Regions from separate parts of the Aminobacter sp. LjRoot7 genome, predicted to be linked through region 2. Evidence: riboswitches for the same ligand, from Rfam matches in the RefSeq annotation. Region 2 holds a riboswitch; the other holds the start of a gene.
What was found. Region 2 has a riboswitch for thiamine pyrophosphate ahead of thiB (thiamine ABC transporter substrate binding subunit). Riboswitches for the same ligand answer to the same signal wherever they lie in the genome.
Positions count from the first base shown of each region.

Region 1: it holds a riboswitch for thiamine pyrophosphate, as region 2 does, so the genes downstream of both, thiC (phosphomethylpyrimidine synthase ThiC) here and thiB (thiamine ABC transporter substrate binding subunit) in region 2, are expected to answer to the same signal.

Region 1 is NZ_CAXUPX020000013.1:129,837-133,236, reverse strand. It holds gene thiO (glycine oxidase ThiO) at 1-253, opposite strand, end outside; gene thiC (phosphomethylpyrimidine synthase ThiC) at 250-2,076, opposite strand; TPP riboswitch at 2,186-2,302, opposite strand; gene ACSQ3E_RS27435 (3-methyl-2-oxobutanoate dehydrogenase (2-methylpropanoyl-transferring) subunit alpha) at 2,491-3,400, shown strand, end outside.
Region 2 is NZ_CAXUPX020000007.1:159,317-162,716, reverse strand. It holds gene ACSQ3E_RS19800 (ABC-F family ATP-binding cassette domain-containing protein) at 1-764, opposite strand, end outside; gene ACSQ3E_RS19795 (thiamine diphosphokinase) at 767-1,396, opposite strand; gene ACSQ3E_RS19790 (hypothetical protein) at 1,304-1,495, shown strand; TPP riboswitch at 1,516-1,639, shown strand; gene thiB (thiamine ABC transporter substrate binding subunit) at 1,684-2,685, shown strand; gene thiP (thiamine/thiamine pyrophosphate ABC transporter permease) at 2,932-3,400, shown strand, end outside.

The sequences.
Region 1 (3,400 bases), on a different contig from region 2:
GCGTGCCGTTGCGCATGACGTGCCCGGGCAGGGCGGCCGACCACCAGTCGGCGGCACCGCGCCCGAGCGAGAGCACCGCCTCTTCGGCGCTCTCGCGTTCGCACCAGGGCGCCAGCATGCCGCCGGCCTGCCATGAGGCATTGCCGGCAACCTGCCTGCGCTTGTCGACCACGGTCACGCTTGCGCCGCGTGTCGCCAGCTCATGTGCGAGCGTCAACCCGGCGACGCCCGCACCGCGGATCAGCACCTTCATGGCTGGCCTGCCATCTCCGCGGGCTCAGTGCTTTCCACGGCCATATAGAGGTCGCCGCCGTCGCGGTATTTCGCCGCCATGGCTGCCAGCCCTTCTTTCTGTGCCTCGGCGCGGATGTCGTGGGAGATGCGCATCGAGCAGAATTTCGGGCCGCACATCGAGCAGAAATGCGCCACCTTGTGCGCTTCCTTGGGCAGCGTCTGGTCGTGGTAGGAGCGTGCCGTTTCCGGGTCGAGCGAGAGGTTGAACTGGTCCTCCCAGCGGAACTCGAAACGCGCCCGCGACAGCGCGTCGTCCCTGACCTTGGCGGCCGGATGGCCCTTGGCGAGGTCGGCGGCGTGGGCCGCGATCTTGTAGGTGATGACGCCCACCTTGACGTCGTCGCGGTCGGGCAGGCCAAGATGCTCCTTGGGTGTGACGTAGCAGAGCATCGCCGTGCCGAACCAGCCGATCATCGCTGCACCGATGCCCGAGGTGATGTGATCGTAGCCAGGTGCGATGTCGGTGGTCAAAGGCCCGAGCGTGTAGAAGGGCGCCTCGCCGCAGACCTCGAGCTGCTTGTCCATGTTCTCCTTGATCTTGTGCATCGGCACGTGGCCCGGGCCCTCGATCATCACCTGGCAGTCCTTGGCCCAGGCGATCTTGGTGAGCTCGCCGAGCGTCTCCAGTTCGGCGAACTGGGCAGCGTCGTTGGCATCCGCAATCGAGCCGGGGCGCAGGCCGTCGCCGAGCGAGAAGGCGACGTCATAGGTGCGGCAGATGTCGCAGATTTCGTCGAAATGCTCGTAGAGGAAGCTCTCCTTGTGGTGATGGAGGCACCATTTGGCCATGATAGAGCCGCCGCGCGAGACGATGCCGGTGACGCGGTCGACGGTCAGGTGGATGTAGGCCAGGCGCACGCCGGCATGGATGGTGAAGTAGTCGACACCCTGCTCGGCCTGCTCGATCAGCGTGTCGCGGAACACCTCCCAGGTCAGGTCCTCGGCGATGCCGTTGACCTTCTCAAGCGCCTGGTAGAGCGGCACGGTGCCGATCGGCACCGGCGAATTGCGGATGATCCAGTCGCGGATGTTGTGGATGTTGCGGCCGGTCGACAGGTCCATCACCGTGTCGCCGCCCCAGCGCGTCGCCCACACCATCTTCTCGACCTCCTCGGCCATCGACGAGGTGACGGCGGAATTACCGATGTTGGCGTTGATTTTCACCAGGAAATTGCGGCCGATGATCATCGGCTCGCTCTCGGGGTGGTTGATGTTCGACGGGATGATGGCGCGGCCGCGGGCGACCTCGTCGCGGACGAATTCCGGGGTGACGAAATCAGGAATGACGGCGCCGAAGCTCTCGCCGTCGCGTTGGAGCTTCGCCCGGATCTGCTCGCGGCCGAGGTTCTCGCGGATGGCGACGAATTCCATTTCAGGCGTGACGATGCCGGCGCGGGCATAAGTGAGCTGGGTGACGGCGCGGCCGCCGGTGGCGCGCAACGGAGCGTTGCGCACGGGGAATTCCGGCGTCAGCCGCTCGCCTGAGACGAAGCCGTTGTCTTCGGCCTTGACCGCGCGGCCTTCATAGCGCTCGACGTCGCCACGGGCGACGATCCAGTCTTCGCGCAGCCGCGGCAGGCCGCGCTCGATGTCGGTCTTCACCGATGTGTCGGTGTAGGGGCCGGACGAATCATAAACGGTGACCGGCGGCTCGCCGGCGCTCGGATGAACCGAGATCTCGCGCATTGGCACGCGGATGGCGGGATGGAGTTTGCCTGGTTTGTAGACTTTTCGTGACGCGGGAAGTTCGCCAACGGTGACGGTCGGGGTGTGGGCATTCATGAGTGAGCCTCCTGGTTGGAGACCCAGTCCATGCGATGAGGAGGAGGAGAGGTTTTGCCTGGGGACTTCGGGCATGAATGAGCCCGAATGCCTAAGCCGGATAGCCGACCCGCGAAGCCTCGCACCGTCCCTACGCCAGTATGAACTGGATCAGGTTCAACGGGTCACTGCGCTGCGCGAGCCAGCAGAATCTCAGCCCCTTGTCGGGACCCCCCTGGTGAGCCCTAAGCATGGAGGCGGAACCGGCGTCGTGTCAACGGCCTTTCGCCGAGGTCGAGAGAATGCCAAAGTCGGGGGCATAGAGACCCATTGCGGTTTCGAAGACGATCGGATAATAGGTCAGCGTTACTGACATAAATTGTCTGCTGCGCAGGGAGGACCATTTGGCCTGCGCGCGAGACAGGAGGAGCATCCGTGACGGACAATCCCGCGCCGCTGAAGTTCCATGTGCCCGAGCCGGAAGTGCGCCCGGGCGGCACGCCCGACTTCTCCAACGTGCCGATCCCCAAGGCGGGTTCGGTCGACAGGCCGCCGGTCGACGTCGACCCACGGACGATCCGCGACCTGGCTTATTCGATCATCCGCGTGCTCAACCGTGAGGGCGATGCGGTTGGCCCGTGGGCCGGCACGCTGACCGACGAGGAGCAGCTCGAAGGCCTGCGCCATATGATGACGCTGCGCACCTTCGACGCGCGCATGCAGATGGCCCAGCGCCAGGGCAAGACCTCGTTCTACATGCAGCATATGGGCGAGGAGGCGGTCAGCTGCGCCTTCCGCAAGGCGCTCATTCAGGGTGACATGAATTTCCCGACCTATCGCCAGGCCGGCCTGCTGATCGCGGGCGGCTACCCGATGGTCGACATGATGAACCAGATCTATTCCAACGAGATGGATCCGCTGAAAGGCCGCCAGCTGCCGATCATGTATTCGGCTAAGGATCACGGTTTCTTCTCGATTTCCGGCAATTTGACCACCCAGTACATCCAGGCGGTGGGCTGGGCGATGGCGTCCGCCATCAAGGGCGACACCAAGATCGCGGTTGGCTGGGTCGGTGACGGCGCCACCGCAGAGAGCGACTTCCACGCCGCTCTTGTGTTTGCCTCGACCTACAAGGCACCGGTCGTTCTCAACATCGTCAACAACCAGTGGGCGATCTCAACCTTCCAGGGCATCGCCCGCGGCGGCTCCGGCACCTTTGCCGCGCGTGGCCTCGGCTTCGGCATCGCAGCACTGCGCGTCGACGGCAACGACTATCTCGCCGTCCACGCGGTGGCGAAATGGGCGACCGAGCGTGCCCGCAACAATCTCGGGCCGACGCTGGTCG
Region 2 (3,400 bases):
CGCATCGTCTGCAACTCGCCGAGCCGGCGCATGTTGCGCTTGCGCCGCGCAGTCACGCCGTAGCGCAGCCAATGCTCCTCGCGCACGATCTGGCGACCGAGCTTGTGCTGCTCGCGTTCCTCTTCCTCGAGGATCTGGTCGCGCCATTCCTCGAAATGGGCGAAGCCGCGGTCGAGACGGCGCGTCTGGCCACGGTCGAGCCAGACGGTGTTGCGGCTGACGCGCTCTAGGAAACGCCTGTCGTGCGAAATCAGTATCAGCGCCGAGGAGGTGCGGATCAGTTCTTCTTCCAGCCACTCGATGACGGCAAGGTCGAGATGGTTGGTCGGCTCGTCGAGCAGCAGGATGTCGGGCTCGGGCGCCATGACGCGGGCAAGTGCTGCGCGGCGGGCCTCGCCGCCCGACAGGTCAGCCGGAGATTCCTCGCCGGTCAGGCCGAGATGGTCGAGCAGATAGGTGGCGCGATGCGGATCATCAGCAGGTCCAAGACCGGCCTCGACATAGGCGCGCACCGAGGCGAAACCATCCATGTCGGGCATCTGCGGCAAATAGCGGATCGTCGCCGAGGGCTGGCGGAACACGACGCCGTCCTGCGGCTCGATCATGCCGGCGGCGATCTTGAGCAGTGTCGACTTGCCCGAGCCGTTACGGCCGACAAGTGCGATCTTGTCGCCGGAGGCGGCCGTTAATGCGGCGCCGTCGAGCAGCGGCGTGCCGCCAAAGGTCAGACGGATGCCGTCGAGATTGAGAAGCGGTGGCGCCATGTTCAAAATTCCGAGGCGGGAAAGGGATGGGCGAGAAGCAAAGCGCGGCCGCTACCGAGCGAAATACGCAAATTGCCTCGCACTTCGTTAGACATCGTCAGCGACGAGCCGAACGGTACATCAACGCTGTTGAGCAGCCATTTGGAGCCTTCTTCCGAGAGCCCGGTGAGTTCGGAGAAGGCGAGCACGGAAAACGGCATTCCGTCTTCATAGTCAAAGCTTGCGCTACCCGGCAAAAGCGGTAGCGCCTCCTGGCGCCCGCTGGTTAGCAACACCTCGGTACCGGCCTCGGCCAATCTCAGCGCCAGCGCGAGGTGGAGAAAGGCATGGTCGGCGCGCGGGCCGCCAAAGGCCCCGACCAGCACGAGCGATGTCGCTCCGAGCCCCAGCGCGGCGTCGATGGCCAGCTCGCCGTCGGTTCTGTCCTTTTCGGCGGGAAAGGTCGAACGCGGCAGTTCGGCAAAGCGCGGATCAAGATCGGCTGGCACGGAATCGAAGTCGCCGAGCCACAGTTCCGGCATCAGCCCGAGCGTGGCCGCATGGCGGATACCGGCGTCGGCCGCAATCACGCGGCTGCCCGCGACCTGGCGGTCGAGGCGCGGGGTGCGGAAAAGCTCGCCGCCGAGAAGTATGGTGAACCGGGTCATGGCATGCGCATTACCAGCCCGGCAGCCGAAACGGAAGGCCGCGGCATGGTTGGTGGCCGGCAAACTACCGCTTGCGCGGCCTGAAGCGCGGGCCTATTTGTTGAGCCGCTCTAACGGGGTGCCGGTCGCGCAATTGCGTGCCGGCTGAGAGGCATAGGGAACCGTCCCGGCCAACCCGCTGAACCTGATCCGGTTTGTACCGGCGGAGGGATTAGATGCTTCGGACGCCCGGCGCTTCAAATTCCCTTTCAACACCAATGAAGGAGGCGCCCATGCGCTCGCTGATCCTGTCCATGACTTCCGCCCTGGCTCTGGCCACGGCTGCTTTCCCGGCCGCGGCCGAAGGCAAGCTCACCGTCTACACCTATGAGAGCTTTACCTCCGAGTGGGGTCCCGGCCCGCAGGTCAAGAAGGCGTTCGAGGCCGATTGCGCCTGCACTGTCGACTTCGTGTCGGTTGCCGATGGCGTGGCACTGCTCAACCGCGTCAAGCTCGAAGGCGCTTCGACCAAGGCCGACATCGTGCTCGGTCTCGACACCAACCTGACCGCCGAAGCCAAGGCCACCGGCCTGTTCGTGCCGCATGCTGCCGGCGCCGACGTCAAGGTGCCGGGCGACTGGAAGGACGACACCTTCGTTCCCTACGACTACGGCTACTTCGCCGTCGTCTACGACACCGAGAAGCTGAAGAACCCGCCCAAGAGCCTGAAGGAACTTGTCGAAGGCGATCCTGAAGAGAAGATCGCCATCCAGGATCCGCGCACCTCGACGCCGGGCCTCGGCCTGCTGCTCTGGGTCAAGTCGGTCTATGGCGACAAGGCGCCGGAAGCCTGGGCCAAACTCAAGGACCGCGTGCTGACCGTCACCCCGGGCTGGAGCGAGGCCTATGGCCTGTTCACCAAGGGCGAGGCGCCGATGGTGCTGTCCTACACAACCTCGCCGGCCTACCACATGGTCGCCGAAAGCACCGAGCGCTACCAAGCTGCGTCCTTCGAAGAAGGCCACTACCTGCAGATCGAGGTTGCCGGCATCACCACCACGGGTGCCAAGAACCCGCTGGCCGAGAAGTTCATGGCCTTCATGACAAGCCCAGGCTTCCAGGACGCGGTGCCTGAGACCAACTGGATGCTGCCCGCCGGCAAGACCGACAAGCCGCTCAACCCCGCCTTCGACAAGCTGGTGAAGCCGTCAAAGACGCTGATCTTCAGCGCCGACGAAGTGGCTGCCAACCGCAAGGCCTGGGTCGACGAGTGGCTCGGTGTGATGAGCAAGTAGGCTCTATCGACCTGCCATGGCTGCACTTGAACACCCCCCTCTGGCCTGCCGGCCATCTCCCCCGCAAGGGGGGAGATTGGCTGTGGCATGGCGTTCGCCAACCCAAGAAGTGGTCGGTAGCGCGTGGACGTTCAAGCTGCTGATCTCCCCCCTTGCGGGGGAGATGGCCGGCAGGCCAGAGAGGGATGGGACGGAGCGCAACCCATCGCGTCTGACTAATTTGCTCCTAGCTGACCACGGCCCGAAATGTCGGTGAGCCGCACCGACCCCCGCATCGCCGCCGGCGTCATCGCGCTGGCGGCCATCGGCATCCTGATCGGCGGCGCGTTCGCAGGCCTCGGCATCGAGGCCGTGCGCAACCCGCAAGGCGCGGCGGACGCTTTCGATTCCTATCTCTTCCGCATCGCCCGTTTCACGCTGTGGCAGGCGCTGCTGTCGACTTTGCTGTCGGTGGTGCCCGCCATCTTTGTTGCCCGCGCCCTGTCGCGGCATCCCGCTTTTCCCGGCCGGGCGCTGATCCTGCGCCTGTTCGCCATCCCGCTGGCCTTGCCGGCAATCGTGGCGGCACTTGGTATCCTGTCGCTCTACGGCCGCGCAGGCTATTTCGCCGAACCGCTTGCAGCGCTGGCCGGCGGCACATGGCCCGGCATCTACGGCCTGTCGGGCATCCTCGTTGCTCACGTCTTCTTCAACCTGCCGTTGGCGACGCGGCTGA